4 regions of the Pantoea sp. E2023-21 genome follow, and region 2 is predicted to be linked to each of the others. Evidence: predicted binding sites of a transcription regulator. Region 2 holds the regulator's gene; each other region holds the start of a gene.
What was found. The regulator PurR, encoded in region 2, represses purine synthesis genes. The targets are predictions, from matches to a motif close to CANGCAAACGTTTGCNTG.
Positions count from the first base shown of each region.

Region 1: the regulator PurR is predicted to act here: its motif matches at 2,678-2,695, upstream of gcvT (glycine cleavage system aminomethyltransferase GcvT).
Region 3: the regulator PurR is predicted to act here: its motif matches at 2,708-2,725, upstream of ACRQ84_RS15305 (NCS2 family permease).
Region 4: the regulator PurR is predicted to act here: its motif matches at 3,528-3,545, upstream of ACRQ84_RS07830 (NCS2 family permease).

Region 1 covers NZ_CP195344.1:2,392,066-2,397,211, forward strand. The annotation lists gene gcvP (aminomethyl-transferring glycine dehydrogenase) at 1-1,018, opposite strand, end outside; gene gcvH (glycine cleavage system protein GcvH) at 1,118-1,504, opposite strand; gene gcvT (glycine cleavage system aminomethyltransferase GcvT) at 1,526-2,623, opposite strand; gene ubiI (FAD-dependent 2-octaprenylphenol hydroxylase) at 3,046-4,248, opposite strand; gene ubiH (2-octaprenyl-6-methoxyphenyl hydroxylase) at 4,269-5,146, opposite strand, start outside.
Region 2 covers NZ_CP195344.1:916,725-921,870, forward strand. The annotation lists gene punC (purine nucleoside transporter PunC) at 1-713, opposite strand, end outside; gene punR (DNA-binding transcriptional activator PunR) at 823-1,734, shown strand; gene purR (HTH-type transcriptional repressor PurR) at 1,731-2,756, opposite strand; gene ACRQ84_RS04420 (cytochrome bd-I oxidase subunit CydH) at 3,030-3,119, shown strand; gene ACRQ84_RS04425 (C40 family peptidase) at 3,176-3,967, opposite strand; gene ACRQ84_RS04430 (Grx4 family monothiol glutaredoxin) at 4,332-4,667, shown strand; gene rnt (ribonuclease T) at 4,703-5,146, opposite strand, start outside.
Region 3 covers NZ_CP195344.1:3,247,855-3,253,000, forward strand. The annotation lists gene phoU (phosphate signaling complex protein PhoU) at 1-534, shown strand, start outside; gene ACRQ84_RS15295 (MFS transporter) at 654-1,892, shown strand; partial or broken gene yieH (6-phosphogluconate phosphatase) at 1,982-2,642, opposite strand; gene ACRQ84_RS15305 (NCS2 family permease) at 2,795-4,108, shown strand; gene ACRQ84_RS15310 (4'-phosphopantetheinyl transferase family protein) at 4,136-4,882, opposite strand.
Region 4 covers NZ_CP195344.1:1,635,468-1,640,613, forward strand. The annotation lists gene ACRQ84_RS07820 (AMP nucleosidase) at 1-1,137, shown strand, start outside; gene ACRQ84_RS07825 (hypothetical protein) at 1,187-1,723, opposite strand; gene ACRQ84_RS07830 (NCS2 family permease) at 1,986-3,284, opposite strand; gene ACRQ84_RS07835 (response regulator) at 3,695-4,441, shown strand; gene ACRQ84_RS07840 (carbohydrate kinase family protein) at 4,378-5,146, opposite strand, start outside.

The DNA of each region.
Region 1 (5,146 bases), 1.5 Mb from region 2:
GCACCTGCGAGGTACAGATGTTGGAGTTGGCCTTCTCACGACGGATATGTTGCTCGCGGGTTTGCATCGCCATGCGTAGCGCGGTATTACCGGCCGCATCGCGTGATACACCAATGATGCGGCCTGGCATCGAGCGTTTATGTTCATCGCGGCTAGCGAAGAAAGCAGCATGTGGTCCGCCGTAGCCCATTGGCACGCCGAAACGCTGGGCAGAACCGAAGACGATATCTGCGCCCTGCTTGCCTGGCGCCTCTAACTGCACCAGCGCCATAAAATCAGCTGCCACACTCACCACCACTTTGCGGCTTTTCAACTCGGCGATCAGTGAGCGGTAATCATGTACTTCGCCGTGGGTGCCAACCTGTTGCAGTAACACACCGAACAGATCGTCGTGATCCAGCGCCTTGTCAGCGCTATCAATAATCAGTTCAAACCCAAAGGTTTCTGCGCGGGTGCGCACCACATCCAGCGTCTGAGGGTGGATGTCATTGGCGATGAAGAATTTAGTGGCGGTTTTGAGCTTGCTGACACGTTTGGCCATTGCCATCGCTTCAGCCGCCGCGGTTGCTTCGTCCAGCAGTGACGCAGATGCAATGTCCAGACCAGTAAGGTCCAGCGTCAGGGTTTGAAAGTTCAACAACGCCTCAAGACGTCCCTGCGACACTTCCGGCTGATACGGCGTATAAGCGGTGTACCAGCCTGGATTTTCCAGCATATTGCGCAGGATGACCGGCGGTGTAATCACCGCGCTGTAGCCCATGCCGATCCAGGATTTGTAGCGTTGGTTCTGACTGGCAATGGCTTTCAGCTCTGCCAGCGCTTGCTGCTCGGTCGCGGCGTCGCCCACTGCAGGCGGGCCTGGCAGTTGGATGTCGGCAGGCACGATAGAACTGATCAATGAGGAGAGCGAACGGGCACCGATCGCTTCCAGCATTAAGGCCTGTTGTTCCGGCGTAGGACCGATGTGGCGCTCAATAAAAGCACCGTTGTGTTCAAGCTGGCTGAGAGTCTGGGTCATTTGCAGTAAATCCTGAATCGGGCTGGGTTACAAAAATGGCGTTAAATCAGGCAGATAAAAAAGAAGGCGGCGCAGCGCGCCACCTTCTGCAACTACCGGTTACTCGTCGATCGCGGCTTTGTAGGCATCCGCATCCAGCATGGCGTCGAGTTCTGACTCGTCACTGGCCTTGATGCGGAACAGCCAACCATCGGCGTACGGCGCGCTGTTGACTAACTCTGGTGAATCACCCAGCTGGTCATTTACGGCAACAATTTCACCGCTCAGCGGCGCATAGATGTCAGACGCGGCTTTCACCGACTCTGCAACAGCGCAGTCATCACCGGCAGCGAAAGTCGCCCCAACGTCTGGCAGGTCGACAAACACCATATCGCCCAGCAGTTCCTGTGCGTGTTCAGTGATACCTACAGTGAAGGTGCCGTCGGCTTCTTTACGGACCCACTCGTGGCTATCGCGGTATTTCAATTCACTTGGCACATTGCTCATTGGCCATTTCTCCTGAAAAAATTACTGGGCGACCGGCTTACCGGCGCGAACAAAAATCGGTTTAGTCACTTTCACGGGCATTTCACGGTTGCGGATTTCCACAATCGCCTGTTCACCCACTCCGGCTGGCACTCGCGCCAGCGCGATGCTGTAACCCAGCGTCGGTGAGAAGGATCCACTGGTAATGATACCTTGCTGCGGTTGACCTTGTTCATCGGTGAAACGCACAGTCAAACCGTTACGTAACACCCCTTTTTCGGTCATCACCAGACCAACCAACTTCTCGGTGCCTTTTTCGCGCTGTGCTTGCAGCGCGTCACGGCCGATGAAATCACGGTCGGAAGGTTCCCAGCTGATAGTCCAGCCCATGTTGGCGGCCAGCGGCGAAACGCCTTCATCCATCTCCTGACCATACAGGTTCATGCCCGCTTCCAGGCGCAGCGTGTCACGTGCCCCCAGACCCGCCGGTTTAACACCTGCGGCCAACAGTTGCTGCCAGAAAGCCGCGGCTTCCGTGGCAGGCATGGCAATCTCGTAGCCCGCTTCGCCGGTATAGCCGGTGGTCGCGATGAACAGATTTTCCGCCTGTACGCCAAAGAACGGCTTCATGCCAGCAACGGCGTCACGCTGAGCGGCACTGAACAGCGTTTGCGCTTTTTGCTGCGCGTTCGGGCCCTGCACCGCAATTAGCGCCAAATCGTCACGCTCAATTAGCTCCACGCCGAACGGCTGTGCATGCTGTTTGATCCACGCCAAATCTTTCTCACGCGTGGCGGAGTTGACCACCAGACGGAAGAAATCTTCGCTCATAAAGTAAACAATCAAATCATCAATGACGCCAGCGGAGGCATTTAACATGCCGGTGTAGAGGGCTTTGCCTGGCTGGGTTAGCTTGGCGACATCATTGGCCAGCAAGTAGCGCAGGAATTCGCGGGTACGCGCACCGCGCAGATCGACAATGGTCATGTGGGAAACATCAAACATGCCGGCATCGTTACGCACCGCGTGATGCTCATCCATTTGCGAGCCGTAATGCAGCGGCATCATCCAACCGTGGAAGTCCACCATGCGCGCACCGCTTGCCTGATGCTGTTCGAATAGAGGCGTTTGCTGAGTCATAACCATCCTGTGAATACAAGTGAGTGTGACGCGCCTGCGTCGCCTTAACAGGCGGACGCAAACGTTCTCTTTATGCTGAAGTTATCACCTAATGCGGCAATTAACCATGAGGAAAACGAGGGTGAAACACTACCACCTTTCAACGAACCACCGAACAGCCACCAGCATAAATCACTGCATTATTGTGATTAGCCTCGCACAAAATACGACTAAATTACTTTCATGCAGCAAAATGAGGGAATAGACGCCACAGGATTAAGAAATGGTCCGGCATTCACATTGCCAAGACATGAATTAATCTAATGCGAATTAAGGGGTGAAATTAGAATAAATCAAACGAGGCGCGATTGCGGTGCAGCGCTGCATCATTGCGGTGCAGCAAAGAAAAACGGCGCCCATTTGGGCGCCGTTGGCAGATGTGATTAGCGTATCCAGCGGGGTAGATCGTTTAACCCCATCGCCTGTTTCAGCATCAACGGTTTGACGCCCGGTAGAGTATCGGCGAGCTTGAGGCCAACATCACGCAGCAGCTTTTTCGCTGGATGGGTGCCGGCAAACAGCTCACGGAAACCCTGCATCCCCGCCAGCATCATCGCCGCGCTATGCTTGCGGCTGCGTTCATAGCGACGCAGATAAAGGTGCTGACCAATGTCTTTACCTTCCTGATGAAGTCGGCGAATTTCACCTATCAGTTCAGCCGCGTCCATAAAGCCCAGATTCACGCCTTGTCCGGCCAGCGGATGTATGGTGTGGGCGGCATCGCCGACCAGCGCCAAACGGTGCGCAGCAAAGTTGCGCGCATAACGCGCCGTCAGCGGGAAGGTTTTACGTTCGCTCTCGACCTGACACAGACCAAGACGCATATCAAACGCTACCGATAGCTGCTGATTAAACAGCGCTTCCGGCATCGATTGCACGCGCGCCGCTTCCTGCGGCGAGAGCGACCAGACGATTGAGCATAAGTGAGGATCCTGCATCGGCAGGAAGGCCAGAATACCGTCGCCGTGGAATACCTGACGCGCAATGGCATCATGCGGCATATCGGTGCGGATGTTCGCCACCAACGCGTGATGCTCGTAATCCCAGAAAGTCAGTGGAATATCGGCTTTATCGCGCAGCCACGAATTCGCGCCGTCGGCAGCAACCAGTAAACGCGCGCTCATCATGCTGCCATCTTGTAGCGTAATGAAGGCTTCGTTGTCGCCAAATGCCACTTGCTGCAACTGCGCCGGGGCAAACAGCGCGATATCGCTGCTCTGGCTGGCGCGCTGCCACAACGCGCTATGAATTACCTCGTTTTCAATAATATGGCCAAGATGCGACAAACCCTGCTGCTCATCATCAAAGCTAATAGAACCGAAGCTGTCCTGATCCCACACTTCCATGCCGTGATAAGCGCTGGCCCGCAGAGCCAGAATGCTCGACCAGACATCAAGCTTTTGTAGCAGGCGTTCACTGGCAGCGTTGATGGCGGAGACGCGAATCGACGCATTTGCCGCCGGATCAAACTGTGGCTCGGGTGCTTTTTCCAGCACGGCAACGCGTAAGCCGCTGCCTTGTAGTCCGCAGGCGACGGCCAACCCTACCATGCCGCCTCCGGCAATTGCCACATCAAAAGTTTGCATTGCTGCCCCTTAATTCGTGCTTAACGCTTAACCCAGCCGAGCGTGCGCGCGGCAAGTGGATTTCGTAGCCAAGGCAGATGGTCCATCGCCACCAGCCCAAGATTCCGTCCTGCTACCAACGGCGCATAGCGGTTAGCAAACAGTCGGACTAAACCGTCGGTGACGCCAATGGTGGCGGCACGATCGGGCTGACGTCGCGCGGCAAAGTGCTGCAATACCGCGAAACTGCCGGGATCCTGCTGCTGACGATGTGCGCCCGCCAGCGTTTCTGCCAATGACATCACGTCGCGCAGACCAAGGTTGAAGCCTTGTCCAGCAATCGGATGCAGCGTTTGTGCCGCATTGCCGACCAGCGTCAGACGATGCGTCACCTGACGTTCGGCGGTTTGCAGCGCCAGCGGATAAAGCTCGCGCTGACCGGTGTGCGTAAAACGCCCCAGACGCCAGCCAAATGCACGCTGTAATTCCTGCAGGAAGGTCGCATCGTCCCACTGCTTAATCATTGTTTGCGCGTCAAGCGGATGGCACCACACCAGCGACATGCGATTGCCAGACATTGGCAACAGCGCTAGCGGGCCGTGCTCGGTAAAACGCTCGAAGGCGCGGCCCTGATGTGGCAGCTGCGTCGACACATTGGCGATAACCGCCAACTGCTGATAATCGTCGCGCTGCCAGGTGATACCGCATGACGCGCCCAAAGGTGAACGCGCACCATCAGCGGCCACCAGCAATGCCGCCTGCAACTGTTCGCCGCTGTTTAGCGTAACGTGCACCTGATCCGCCGTGCGCGACACCGAGGTCACATAGTCCGGGCAGCGCACAGTGATACCCGGCGCCTGTTGTAAGCGCTGAAACAACCGCTGACCGACATCAAAAAGTTCGACCACCTGACCCAGCG
Region 2 (5,146 bases):
CCCGGTGTCAGGCCAGCAGCGGCGAGAATGAAAGGTGATCCCGTCAGCCAGGCGAAGAAACTCGCCGAGCAAGCAGAATAGATCAAGACGTTACCGCTATAGACGCGCGTGCCCAGTAAGGTTAACCAGCCAGGTTGTGTACCACCGGCCACTTTTTCGCGCTTAGCCGACGTTAACTGCAGCGTACCGATCAGCAGTACCACCGCGACCAATGTCAGCGTGATAAAGATGCTGCGCCAGTGGAAGTGGCTGATAAGCCAGGCGCCAAGCAGTGGTGCCAGCGCAGGAGACAGCGCAACCAGCGGCATAATCGTTGCAAACACTTTATTCGCTTTGGCTTTTGGATAGTGATCTACCACCAACGCCTGCCAGCTCACGGCTGCAGCACACACGCCAATGGCCTGCACAAAGCGCAGCGCCAACATCAGGCGTACGTCGGTTACCCAAAGCATACCCAGGCAGCCGAGGGCGAAGATGGCTAAACCCGCCAGTAAAATCGGTTTACGTCCATAACGATCCGACAGCGGCCCCCAAAATACCTGTGCACAGGCAAAACCGCCGAGAAACAGACTTAAGCTGGCGCTGATAGTGCCGGGTGCGCTAGCAAAATCACGCTGCATATCGCCAAAGGCGGGTAAATACATATCCGTGGCAAGAAAGCCGAGCATGCTGAGCACGGCGAGATAAGGCATAAATGCTTTAGACGACAACATGTTGATTCTCTTTTGGGCAGGTTGAACGCCGGGAGTGTAAAAGGATGCAACGCGCTTTGTGAAACGCTAATATTTGCATGGAGCTGTTAAATTTTTTGAAGGCAAAAATATGTGGTCAGAATATGCGCTTGAAGTGGTGGATGCCGTGGCGCGCACCGGCAGTTTTAGCGCGGCCGCGCAGGAGCTGCATCGCGTGCCTTCTGCCGTCAGCTATACCGTGCGTCAGCTGGAAACCTGGTTGGCGGTACCGCTGTTTGAGCGCCAGCATCGCGAAGTGGTCATGACACCAGCCGGCGAGCACTTCGTTCGTGAAGGGCGATCTGTTATCAAAAAAATGCTGGCAACGCGTAGGCAGTGTCAACAACTGGCGAATGGCTGGCGCGGTGAATTGAGTATCGCGGTTGACTGCATTGTAAAACCGCAGCGCACGCGGCAATTAGTGAAGGACTTCTATCGTCATTTTCCCGATATGGAGTTGATTATCAGCTACGAAGTGTTTAACGGAGTGTGGGATGCATTAGCCGATGGCCGGGTAGATGTCGCGATTGGCGCCACGCAGGCAATTCCCGTCGGTGGACGTTTTGCGTTTCAGGATATGGGCGCGCTGAATTGGCGTTGTGTGGTCAGCCCGGATCATCCACTGGTTAACAGCACTGAACTGGATGATGAAACGTTGCGAGCGTGGCCATCTCTGGTGCTGGAAGATACGTCGCGTGCATTGCCGCGCCGTATGACCTGGACGCTAGATAATCAGCGGCGGCTGGTGGTGCCAGAATGGGAAACCGGGATGGCGTGTTTGTTGGCAGGATTGTGCGTTGGAATGGTGCCGGGCCATTTGGCGCGTCCGCTGCTGGACAGTCATAAATTGGTCGAACTGTCGCTGCCGCAAGCCTTTCCTGATAGTCCGTGCTGCGTCAGCTGGGCTGAACAACGCACGTCGCCGGCGCTTGAGTGGTTACTGGCTTATCTGGGGGATGCTGAAACGCTGAACCACGAATGGCTCAGCGAAGTGTCAGCTTAGCGGCGATAATCGCGGAATGGGCCGTACGCCACTGAACGACGTTCAATCAGCGTAGGCTGAACCTCGATGGTTTGTGGATCTTCACGTTTGCTGGTGATGCGATCCAACAGCATTTCCAGCGCTTTTTCACCCAGTTCGGCTTTAGGCTGGTGTACGGTGGTCAGCGCAGGCGTGAAATAGCGCGCGTTGCGCACGTTATCGTAACCAATCACCGAGATATCTTGCGGTACACGCAAACCCATCTCATCGGCGGCACAAATTGCGCCCATCGCCATAATATCGCCGCCGCAGAACACGGCGGTTGGGCGCTGTTTCTGGTTAAGAATCTGCTGCATTGCCTGATAACCGGATTCAGGTTCAAAGTCGCCCTGAACCACCCATTCTGGGCGCACTGTAATGCCTGCTTCGTTCATCGCCTGCAGAAATCCTGCGTGACGTCCGCCGCCGGTGTTGCGCTCCATCTGGCCAGGGATGGCACCAATATCGCGATGGCCACGTTCAATCAGATAACGCCCGGCGAGATAGCCGCCTTGAAACGCGTTGTCCTGCACCGTATCGGTAAAATCACCGCGCGAAGCACCCCAATCCATGACGACCATCGGGATATTGCGGTTCTCTTCCAACATTTGCAGTAAATCGTCCGGATATTCAGAACACATCACCAGCAAACCATCGACGCGCTTTTGCGCCATCATCGACAGATAGGCGCGCTGTTTTTGCAGATCGTTGTGCGCATTGCCGAGAATCAACGTATAGCCGCGTTCGAAACAACGATTCTCCACCGCTTCGATAATTTCAGCAAAATAGGGCGCTTCACTGGACGTTGCCAGCAGACCTAAGGTTTTGGTGTGATTCACTTTGAGACTACGCGCCACGGCACTTGGCGAGTAGTGTAATTGTTTGATCGCTTCCCATACGGCGTTACGCGTTTCTTCCGCAACGAAACGCGTTTTGTTGATGACATGCGAAACCGTGGTGGTTGAGACACCTGCGCGTTTTGCGACATCTTTAATTGTTGCCATGAAAATGGTACTCCTGGGCTTATCGCAACTCACTGATAAGTATATTGTTAAACGTTTGCGTCTGCTAACGCTTTTACAGCCCAAAAGGCGGGCAAAACGGGGTGTTATAGCAGACGAAATCACTTCATTATGCTGAAAATACAGCACGCGCAAAATCTGTTGCGCAACGAAAGGCGGCGATTCTAACAAGCCCGCGCGGATAACACGAGATTTTTGCCGATTGCTGTGCGAAAATCGCGTTAACCCCATTAATTGTGTGACTAAGGAGTTGTGATGAATACTGACCTGAAGCTGGCGCTAATGACCACTGTTGGCGCACTGTTGATGATTATCGCCTTCAGTTTTACCGCGATCATGCATTAACAAAAAAGCCGGAGCTGTGTGCAGCATCCGGCTTTTTTCTGTTTGTTGCGCAACAATTAGCGAATGGTTTTTGGCGTCATCATACGACGCGCGCCCACATAGTGTTTCTGCCAGTAATCCTCTCCCAAAGCGCTAATCTGAATATCTTTGCCGGTACGCGGCGACTGAATGAATTTGCCGTTGCCGAGATAAACGCCAACATGATCAGCGGTGCCGCGATTGTTAATGCGGAAGAACACCAGATCCCCTTTCTCCAGCATTTCACGTTTGATCGGGGAAGCATCACGCAAGTGATACATCTCATTGGCGGTGCGCGGAAATTTGAATTTCACCAGATCTTTATAGGCGTACCAGACCAATCCACTGCAGTCGAAACCGGTATGTGGCGAGGTGCCGCCCCATTGATAAGGTTTACCGAGTTGCCCCATTAATTTGGTCATCGCCGTTTCACGCGCTTTTTGATAACGCTGGCGGTGCGACTTACTCATTTTAATGCCGGTAAGCGCAACCGCTTCGTCATCAACCACCACTTCGGGAGATTTCTTCACCAGGCGTTGATGACCGTATTTCTTAGCGGTAAGTTTCAGCGGGGATTTTTTGCTGGTGGTTTTGTGCAGCGCGGTTTCTGTTTTGGTCTGTTTTTTTAGTTTGAATTTTTGGACAGCAGTCAGGCGCGATTTTTTTGTGGTGGTTTTCACCGGACGTCGTTTGCGGCGCTCGTCTTCACGTGCGCTCTTTTTCTCTGCTTTGAGCGAGCTGGCATTAACGGGTGCATGCGGAGATGCAGCAGCCACATTAAAGAACAGTTGGGCTAAAGCCAGTATGAAAAGCGTAATTAGTAGACGCATAATCCGGTTACAGGTTAAGCAGGCTGAATGAACACAGACTGCGGCAAAGTGAGAGAAATCTGATCAAGTGACCAGCGCCGAGGCAATTCTAATCCACTTTTTTTCCAAAAGGTAAGGCCTTTTTCCATTAATATGTTACCAGATTGATTCTGTAGCAAAAATGAGCGATTTCAGCTGGTTAACCCAGCGAAACTATTGCTAATTATTAATTTATTAATGCCAATTAATGATATGAAAATGTTATTTGTCATGAATTGACTTAACAAACATGGCGATTAGCAGGCGCAAACACAAAATCCCGTTTTCAGTACGGGAGCGAAATCGCTACAATAAACAAACACGAAGTGAAGGATTAAGGAAGGCAATAATGAGTACTGTTGAAAAAATTCAGCGTCAGATCGCAGAAAACCCGATTCTGCTGTACATGAAAGGTTCTCCGAAGCTGCCAAGCTGCGGTTTCTCGGCGCAGGCCGTGCAGGCGCTTTCCGCATGCGGCGAGCGTTTCGCCTATGTGGACATTCTGCAGAACCCGGATATCCGTGCTGAAATGCCAAAATACGCGAACTGGCCAACCTTCCCGCAGCTGTGGGTTGATGGTGAGCTGGTCGGCGGCTGCGACATCATCGTGGAAATGTTCCAGCGCGGCGAACTTCAGCCGCTGCTGAAAGAGACCGCTGAGAAGTATAAAGAAGCGGAATAATGCAGAAGGCCGACACATGTCGGCCTTTTCTTTGGCTATTCGACGGACGCGTCGTCAGCGGGTTCTTCACTGAAAGCCAATGGCCAGCCACCAAGGCGTTTCCAGCGATTCACCAGCTCACAGAACAGCGTCGCGGTTTGCTCGGTGTCATACAGCGCCGAATGCGCTTGCGTACTATCAAACTCCATTCCCGCTGCTTTGCAGGCTTTCGCCAATACGGTTTGCCCCAACACTAATCCGCTTAATGCCGCAGTATCAAACGTGGCGAAAGGGTGGAACGGATTGCGTTTCAGGCTGGCGCGTTCTGCGGCCGCCATGACAAAGTTAAGATCGAAAGTGGCATTGTGCGCCACAATAATGGCGCGATTACAGCCGCTGTCTTTGGTGCCTTTGCGTACCATTTTAAAAATCGCATGCAGCGCTTCGTATTCGCTTACCGCACCGCGCAGCGGATTGGTGGGATCGATACCGGTAAACGC
Region 3 (5,146 bases), 1.8 Mb from region 2:
ATTGATGAAGCCTGCGTGCGCATCATCGCTAAGCGCCAACCCACCGCCAGCGATTTGCGGCTGGTGATGGCGATCATTAAGACCATTTCTGAGCTGGAACGCATTGGTGACGTGGCAGAGAAAATCAGCCGCACCGCGCTGGAGAAGTTCAGCCAGCAGCACCTGCCGCTGCTGGTGAGCCTCGAAGCGCTTGGGCATCATACCGTGCAGATGCTCCATGATGTGCTGGATGCATTTGCGCGCATGGATCTGAACGAAGCCATCAAAATCTATCGCGAAGATAAGAAGGTAGATAAAGAGTACGAAGGCATCGTGCGTCAGCTGATGACGTACATGATGGAAGATCCGCGCACTATCCCAAGCGTGTTGACCGCGCTGTTCTGCGCACGCGCCATTGAGCGTATCGGCGATCGCTGCCAGAACATCTGCGAAATTATCTTCTATTTCGTCAAAGGTCAGGATTTCCGCCATGTGGGCGGCGACAAGCTGGATGAACTGCTATCGGGCGATGACGGCAGCAATAAACCCTCTTGATTGATGCTTTAGCGGCCCGTTGCCACTGTGGTTAACGGGCTGCCTGCTTAAATTCTGTCTGTTCTCGGCGATTCCCTCTCTTTATACTTGGCGCACTTTTTTCTGCAAGGTGCTGCTGCATGTCCTCCCCACTCCCTAAAAAACAAGCCATTACACCGGCAAAAGCGATGCTGGCTGCCATCAGCGGCTACGCGATGGACGGATTTGATCTGCTGATTCTCGGCTTTATGCTGCCAGCGATCAGCGTTTCGCTGGCGCTCGATCCTTCTCAGGCCGGTTCCCTGGTCACCTGGACGCTGATCGGCGCAGTGATCGGCGGCATCGTGTTTGGTCATCTCAGCGATCGCTATGGCCGCATTCGCATTCTTACCGTCACTATTTTAGTGTTCTCGGTTTTCACCGGGCTGTGTGCAGTGGCGCAAGGTTATTGGGATCTACTGGCGTATCGCACACTGGCGGGCGTGGGATTAGGCGGTGAGTTCGGCATCGGCATGGCGCTGATCGCTGAAGCCTGGCCGAAAGAGAAGCGCAACCGCGCCTCAGCGTGGGTGGGCATTGGCTGGCAGCTTGGTGTGCTGCTGGCGGCCTTTATTACGCCGCCGCTGCTGAGCGTGATTGGCTGGCGCGGGATGTTTCTCGTTGGTTTGTTACCGGCGCTGGTGTCATTTGTGATTCGTCGCAGCATGGGCGAGCCGGAAGGCTTTACCCGCCACGTTGAGAAAACGCCGCAGCTCTCTTTCGCTGCGCGTAGTAAATTGCTGTTCGCCGATCGCGCGACCAGCAAAGCCAGTCTGGGGATATTCATCCTTTGCTCAGTGCAAAACTTTGGTTATTACGGGCTGATGATCTGGATGCCGAGCTATCTGTCATCCAACTTTGGCTTCAGCCTGACAAAATCTGGCGTGTGGACGGCGGTAACGGTCGTCGGCATGACATTCGGTATCTGGCTGTTTGGCGTGCTGGCCGATCGCTTCGCACGCTGGAAAATCTTCCTGCTGTACCAGTTCGGCGCGGTGGTGATGGTGGTGGTGTATGCGCAGCTGCGCGATCCCACGGTGATGCTGTTTACCGGCGCGCTGATGGGGATGTTTGTGAACGGCATGATTGGCGGCTACGGCGCGCTGATTTCTGACACCTTCCCGACGCAGGCCCGCGCCACGGCGCAGAACGTGTTGTTCAACCTCGGACGCGGCGTGGGTGGCTTTGGTCCGCTGGTGATTGGTTTGCTGGCGACCAACATCTCCTTTACCGCCGCGATTACGCTGCTGGCACTGATTTATCTGCTGGATATCGCCGCCACGCTGTTCCTGCTGCCGAAGAAGCAGAGCAACGAGGATTCGCTGGGGGCGATTGGCTAATGTTGGTGGTCGCCATGGATGGCGACCCTACAATTGAAGAGTGCACGAACGTAGGGTCGGCATTTATGCCGACCTGGCTGAACACCGCACTATCCCACCAAATCCCAGCCGCGCGCACGCCACAGATCCGGCAATTGCGCCATATCGTCAAAGCGCGTCACCAGCGGATGATCTAACTCAGGATTGTGCGCATCGGCGCAGTAGTAAAACACCGGAATCCCGGCCGCGATGCCCGCGCGTGCGCCTGCCTCGGAATCATCCACCAGAATGCACTTCTCAATCGGCACCTGCATCTGCTCGGCGGCGTGATACATCAGCTCTGGATCTGGCTTCCAGTGGTTAATGTCATAACCGCTGTACAGCTTCTCTTCGAAATACGGCAGCATGCCGGTTAATCCCAGCGAATGTTGCATCTTCTTAACCGTACCGTTTGAAACCACGCACATCGGCACTTTCACGCGCTCCACCAGCGCTTTGGCACCGGTAATCGGCTGCAAATCGAGATCAAACAATCGCGCCACTTCGGCGCGATAGGCGGCTTCCACTTCTTCGAGCGGCAACTCAACCTGATGTGCTGCCGCAACATCGCGGATGATGTCGTAAAGCTTGACCCCTTTATACTGCTCAAACATCTGCTGTAGAGAGCATTCAATACCGTAGCGGGCAAAGGTGTTGACGTAAGATTGCGTACAGATCACTTCGCTGTCGACCAGCGTGCCGTCGCAATCAAAAAATACATTCAACCGACATCGCACATCATCCTTTTGTTAAACAATAAGCTGACACTCTAGCGCACTGAGCGCAGAAAGCGACCCTGAGCAACCGGTTGCGAAAAATCAGTGTTTTGCCGCGCTAAACTCTATACGATACGCGGCGATAAAATTTTTCATCGGAACAGTGGAATGATAAATCAGGGCCTTTTGCAGCGGATCTTCAAACTGCAGGAACACGGAACCACCGTGCGCACCGAAGTGATTGCCGGTTGCACGACTTTCCTGACGATGGTGTACATCGTTTTTGTTAACCCGCAAATTCTCGGTGTGGCGGGCATGGATACGCAGGCAGTGTTTGTCACTACCTGCTTGATTGCCGCGTTCGGCAGCATCCTGATGGGCCTGGTGGCGAACTTGCCGGTGGCATTGGCGCCAGCGATGGGCCTGAACGCCTTCTTCGCCTTTGTGGTGGTCGGTGCGATGGGCTATTCGTGGCAGATTGGCATGGGCGCGATTTTCTGGGGCGCGCTGGGTCTGTTGATCCTCACCCTGCTGCGCGTGCGCTACTGGATGATTGCCAATATTCCGCTGAGCCTGCGCGTTGGCATCACCGCCGGTATCGGCCTGTTTATCGCCATGATGGGACTGAAAAATGCCGGGATCATCGTGCCGAACGCTGACACGATTGTTGCCGTTGGCAATCTAACCTCGCACAGTGTGCTGCTCGGAGCGCTCGGTTTCTTTATCATCGCGATTCTGGCTTCGCGCAACATCCATGCAGCGGTGCTGGTATCGATTGTGGTAACAACCGCGCTCGGCCTGATGATTGGCGATGTGAAATTCAGCGGCGTGTTCGCGGCTCCGCCTGCTATCACTTCCGTTGTGGGGCAGGTCGATATTAAAGGCGCGTTCAACATCGGTATGGCGGGTGTGATCTTCTCATTTATGCTGGTCAACCTGTTCGACTCCTCTGGCACGCTGATTGGCGTGACCGATAAAGCTGGCCTCACCGACGAGAAAGGCACTTTCCCGCGCATGAAGCAGGCGCTGTACGTCGATAGCATCAGTTCGGTGACCGGTTCGCTGATCGGTACCTCATCGGTGACGGCCTACATTGAAAGCTCATCTGGCGTGGCGATCGGCGGTCGTACCGGCTTGATGGCGGTGATCACGGGGATGCTGTTCCTGCTGGTGATGTTCCTGTCACCGCTGGCGGCGATGGTGCCCTCTTATGCGGCGGCAGGTGCGCTGATTTACGTTGGTGTGTTGATGACGGCGTCGCTGTCACGCGTGCAGTGGGATGATCTCACCGAAGCGGTGCCGGCATTCGTTACTGCGGCAATGATGCCCTTCAGCTTCTCGATCACCGAAGGTATCGCGCTGGGCTTTATCTCTTACTGCGTGATGAAGTTGGGAACCGGTCGCTGGCGTGAAATCAGCCCGTGTGTGGTGGTGGTTGCACTGTTGTTCGTGCTAAAAATCGTCTTTATCGACGCTCACTAAACGAAAAGGCCGCTTCAGCGGCCTTTTTTACAGATGTCCCATCTCTTGCGGTGCGACCAGGCTGGTCAGGCGCAGGGTGCGCGGGCCAATATTGGGTTTGCTTATCTCGACATCGCGCAGCGCTTGCCATTGCTGCGCGCCATCAATCTCCCACAAGTGTAAGCGTTCAGTGCCGGGCGACAGCGCGCACGACCACACCAGCGTGGGTTCGGCATCACACACCGCCTGAATATCAGGAAATACGGTGGAGCGCAGCCGTCCGGCCGCAGGATGCAAACGCAGTGAATCAATACCGCTATTGGTTTCACCGGTGAGCTTGAGAATGCTTTGGCGTAGCGTCCAGATTTGCGTCAGCGCTTCCATGAAATCCTGCTGCGCGTTGATCCAGGCTTTTTCGCCGGAGGAGAGATCCTGCGTTAACATGTCCTGCGTTTGACGACTGTGCGCGCGCACAATTTCCATATCCAGCCCGGCGCGACCGCCTTCTTCGGCCAGCAGCACACCGATAGTATTTCCGGCGTAGGAAATGCTGAAATCGGGCAGGTTGGCATCGGCAAAACAGGGACGTCCGCTGCTGGTGGTCATCAGCGCGGGGAGTTCGCGAATGCCGTAGACGCGCAGCATCAGCTGAGCCAGCAACTCGCGTGCGGCAAGAAAGCGTCCGCGACGCTTGTCAGCGAAGCGCTGAGCGCTATGAATCACTTCCTGTGGCACCCGCATGTTCTCGGAAGAAAAGGGCGGATTACCTATCCAACGTACAAAATGACTAGCCATCTGTCGCTCCGTGAAAATGGTCGAATAATCATCAGCGCTATTGTAAGAATTTTCTCATGGGTTTGCATCCGGCTTAAGATGGAATAGGTGATATTTCAGATAAGGACGAAGCCGTACGGCAATCCCATTTAGCAACTTTGCATAGAACGCTTTTGCAGATTCATCGCTGAACGGGTGCTGAACGGCCTGATGTGGTGTAGGATTTGGACAGTAAAAAGGCACATTGAAGTGCGCTAACCAATTCATTCATCTGCCAATCGTGCG
Region 4 (5,146 bases), 720 kb from region 2:
GAGAAAGAGTACGACGTGTTGATAGAAGTGAGCCCGTCACAGCAGGAAATTCCTTATCCTTATGTGATTGACGGTTTGTCACTTGACCGCTCAATGAGCGCCAGTATTGCACGCCATTTCCCCACCACCGAACTGTCGCAAATCGGTGATGAAACCGCCGATGGTCTGTTCCATGCCAATGCGATTTTCCCGCTGTCGCATTTCGATGCGCTGCGCACCGATTTCTCGCTGGCGCGCCTGCGTCACTACACCGGTACCGGCGTTGAGCACTTCCAGCCGTTTGTGCTGTTTACCAACTACACGCGCTACGTTGATGAGTTTGTGCGTTGGGCCATTGAGCAGGTGCAGGACCCCAACACACCGTATGACAGCCTGGCCTGCGCTGGTGAGGTGGTGATCACCGCCGATACGCAAGATCCGACGGCGATGATGTCTGACCTTGCATGGAAAAAGCATCAAATGCCCGCCTGGCATCTGACGTCACCCAATCGTCGCGGTATCACGCTGGTGAACATCGGTGTAGGTCCCTCTAATGCCAAAACTATCTGCGACCATCTGGCGGTGATTCGTCCGCACGCCTGGCTAATGATTGGCCACTGTGGCGGCCTGCGCGAAAGTCAGACCATCGGCGACTATGTACTCGCGCATGCCTACCTGCGTGACGATCACGTACTCGACAGCGTACTGCCGCCGGACATCCCGATCCCAAGCATCGCCGAAGTGCAGCGCGCACTGTATGACGCCACCAAAGCGGTCAGCGGCATGCCGGGTGAAGAAGTGAAACAGCGCCTGCGTACCGGCACGGTCGTCACCACCGATGATCGCAACTGGGAACTGCGCTACTCCGCTTCTGCACTGCGCTTCAACCTCAGCCGCGCTGTGGCGGTCGATATGGAAAGCGCCACCATCGCTGCACAGGGCTATCGCTTCCGCGTGCCGTATGGAACCTTGCTGTGCGTATCCGATAAACCTCTGCACGGCGAGATCAAGCTACCGGGCCAGGCAAACCGCTTCTATGAGGGCGCGATTTCCGAGCACTTACAAATCGGCATCTGCGCGGTTGAACTGCTGCGTGCCGAAGGCGATAAGCTGCACTCGAGGAAGCTCAGAACCTTCAACGAGCCGCCGTTTAGGTAATCATGATGCGTTCCGGCCCCTGAGGGCCGGAACCGTGCAGCAAAGCGCGTCATGACATCTTCAAAACAATATTCTGAACAAACCACGCCAACACCAGAAGGCCTGTCGGTAACATGATTTTCCAGGTTAGGCTGTTATTAAAGGCCGATATTTTTTCTTCCAGCTGATTAAATCTTTGATCAACTCTTTCGAACTTCTCATCAATCCTTTCGAACTTCTCATCAATCCTTTCGAATCGCGCATCTAATTTGTCGAACTTATTATCAATTCTCTCGAATTTCTGGTCGAATTTCTCTTCCATCCGCTCAAACTTTTTATCGATACGTTGTTCAAGCGCCCCGAGCTCGCCCATAATCTCGACACGCATTGCCCCCTGCTCGGCTCGCACCTTTTCGATATCCGCTTTGGTGGCAAAATGTTCTGAACGCGCCGTTAGCACCGCAACATCCATCTGAATCTGCTGGGTGGTTTTTTCCAGCTGTTCAACCCGTTTGATTACTTGTTCCATTTGATGATCTCCTTTGTTACCAACGTCAAAAATTAGCGGTGGGAACACACGAGTTGTATTGCTAATGGGGTAATCCATCACCGAATCCTCTTCCATCGCTTTCTTTCAATCCGTCCACCACCCAGTCAGTGAAACAGATTTATGCAGCGTTAACATTCCACGATCCCGCCATTCACAGCCCATTTTTTGCAGGCAGGTGTAAACAACATGCAGAGCGTAGGCCGGCACGAGACGGAAAAGAAGTGAGCATCAAAAAGGATTGCGAGGAGTCACGCAGAAAATAAGCGAAGGGATGCAATAGCAGACACGGAAGCCCGAGCGGGCTTCCGTTAAGCCCGGATTAGGCGCTCAGCCAGCCCAGCTTGATGACAAACAGAATCGACAGAATGATTAGCGCCGGGTTGACCTCTTTGGTACGGCCGCTTAGCAGTTTCACCACCGTCCAGGTGATGAAACCGAACGCAATGCCGTTGGCAATGGAGTAGGTCAGTGGCATGGTCAACGCAGTGACGGTAACCGGTGCCGCCGTGGTGATGTCTTTCCAGTCGATATCCGCCAGACCTGATGCCATTAGCACCGCAACAAACAATAACGCAGGTGCCGTAGCATAAACCGGCACGCTGCCCGCCAACGGCGAGAAGAACAGGCTGAGCAGGAACAGAATCGCTACCACAATCGCCGTCAAACCGGTGCGGCCACCGGCACTGACGCCTGCAGCAGACTCCACATAGCTGGTGGTGGTTGAGGTACCGAGCAGCGAACCAAACAGCGCAGCGGCGCTATCGGCGATCAGCGCACGGCCCATTTTCGGCACGTTGCCCTGCTCATCCGCCAGACCGGCGCGCTTGGTCACACCCAGCAAGGTGCCGGTGTTGTCGAACACGTCCACGAACAGGAAGGCGAAGATCACGCTGACCAGACCGACGTTAAAGGCCCCTGCGATATCCAGCTGCATAAAGGTCGGTGCGATGGAAGGCGGAGCGGAGAACACGCCGCCAAACGGTGTCAGGCCGATGCCCATAGAAATGAACGTCACCACCAGAATGCCAATCAGCACCGCGCCAGTAACGCGACGCGCTTCCAGCACCACAATGATGAAGAAGCCCAGCAGCGCCAGCAGCGGGCCCGGTTTAGTCAGATCGCCCAGGCCAACCAGTGTGGCCGGGTTATCCACCACGATACCCGCGCCTTCCAGAGCGATAATCGCCAGGAAGAGGCCGATGCCGGCACCAATACCGGCACGCAGCGGCAGCGGAATGCTGTTAATAATCCACTCACGAATTTTGAAAAGCGACATGGCAAAGAAGATCACTGCCGACAAGAACACCGCACCCAGCGCGACTTGCCACGTGTATCCCATATGCAAAACCACGGTATACGTAAAGAAGGCGTTGAGGCCCATGCCCGGTGCGAGCGCGATCGGATAGTTAGCGATCAAGCCCATTAACACGCAGCCAATCGCCGCCGCCAGACAGGTCGCCACGAAGACCGCACCTTTATCCATGCCGGTTGCACCGAGAATGCTCGGGTTCACAAACAGGATGTAGGCCATTGCCAGGAAGGTGGTAATACCCGCAATGATTTCGGTACGCACCGTGGTGTTGTGCGCTTTAAGTTTGAAGAGTTTTTCTAACATCATCATCTCTCATGAGCGGAGTCGGCACGAATGCGCGCGCTCCTTGCCAATGTGGTTTACATGCTTATTGTTGTTTTGAAAGCGAAGCAAACGGGACAAAAGGTGGTAAAACCTTCCGCTTTCCCCTGTCCATATAGCAATAGCTATGCCACTCCCCTACGCAATCGATTACGTTTCTAATTGCCGTAGCGGTTAGGATAATTCTGAACCAGAACGAGGCGCGATTATGGTGCATTGCACCAGCGCCGCGCAATCGTTTTCCCATCGGCGATTCTCACATCAAAATATTGCTGCACTGCACGCTTTCGCACTCTGACAGGCGATGGCGCTCACGTTTCTGCGGGCTGAATCAGCAGGTAAAAAACATCGGGTTACACTGCTTTTAACCCTTTCGTAACAAAAGAGGCGCGTCCATGAAGCCCGCGATTCTGGTGGTTGATGATGACCGTGCAGTATGCGAACTGCTGCACGATGTGTTGAACGAGCATGTGTTCACCGTTTATAGCTGCCACCAGGGCAAAGATGCGCTGGCGCTGATAGCGTTACATCCAGACATTTCGCTGGTGATGCTGGATATGATGCTGCCAGACACCAACGGCCTGCTGGTACTGCAACAGATACAGCGACAGCGTCCCGACCTGCTGGTGATCATGTTGACCGGCATGGGTTCGGAAGCGGATATGGTGGTGGGGCTCGAAATGGGTGCAGATGACTACATCGCCAAGCCTTTTAACCCGCGCGTGGTGGTTGCGCGGGCGCGGGCCGCATTACGGCGCTGCGGTCGACTGGTACAGCCTGAAACGTTGCAGAATGAGGGTTGGCAATTTAACGGCTGGCGACTGGACGATGCGCGCTGCCAGCTGTTCAACCCGCAGCGTGAAAGTGTACCGCTGACGCAAGGTGAATACACACTGCTGCGTGCACTGGTGGCACATGCGCGTAAAGTATTAACCCGCGATCAGCTGCTTGAGCTCACGCACAGTGAGAGCCTGGAAGTATTTGATCGCACCATTGATGTGCTGATTATGCGGCTACGACGTAAGATCGAAGTTAATCCGCATCAACCGAGCCTGATCCGCACCATTCGCGGCCTCGGCTACGTCTTTTCCGCCGATGTGATGCGCCCTGCCTCTTCAGCGCGCGAAACGCAAATCGCCTGATCCATCCAGCGCTGCATCTCGGCTAAAGGCCGCGTGCCGTCCAGCGCGTTTGCTGCATGCAGATTAAAACAGGCGCTGGTGTGCGCCAGCTTCAGCGTTTCCGTTAGTGACCAGCCTTCATGGCTGGCATAGAGCACACCGGCGCAAAACGCATCGCCCGCCCCGACGCTGCCCACAATCTCTCCTGGCGCCATGCACCATGCCGGTTGCCAGCGCCCTTCTCCGTCCGCTTGCTGGCCCCACGCACCTTCCGGCGCATGAATCACCACACGCTGGCGCACGCCTTGCTGCAGCAACCACGTCGCCGCCTCGGCAAACGCGGCGGGCGCAGCCAGTCCTTGCGGTGTACGCAAACTGACGCCAGTGAGTGATTGCGCCTCCAGTTCGTTAATCACCAGATAATCGAGCCAGCGCAGCGCAGGAACGACCAGCGGTCGATATTCGCCCACGCGTGTTACCAAATCGAGTGAAGTGAGATAGCCACGCTGCTGCATTTGCGCCAGCAACCGTGCGCTGCGCGTACCGTATTCGTCGTCGGGCACATCGAGACTATCCAGCAGCAGCAAATAACCCAGATGGAAGATGCGATGGGATGTGGAGACGTCAGCAAAATGGGCCAGATCGAGCTTGCCATTGGCACCGCGCGCATGGAAAAAGGTGCGCTGGCCGTCCGGCGCGGTCATCACCTGCGTCATCGCCGTGTTG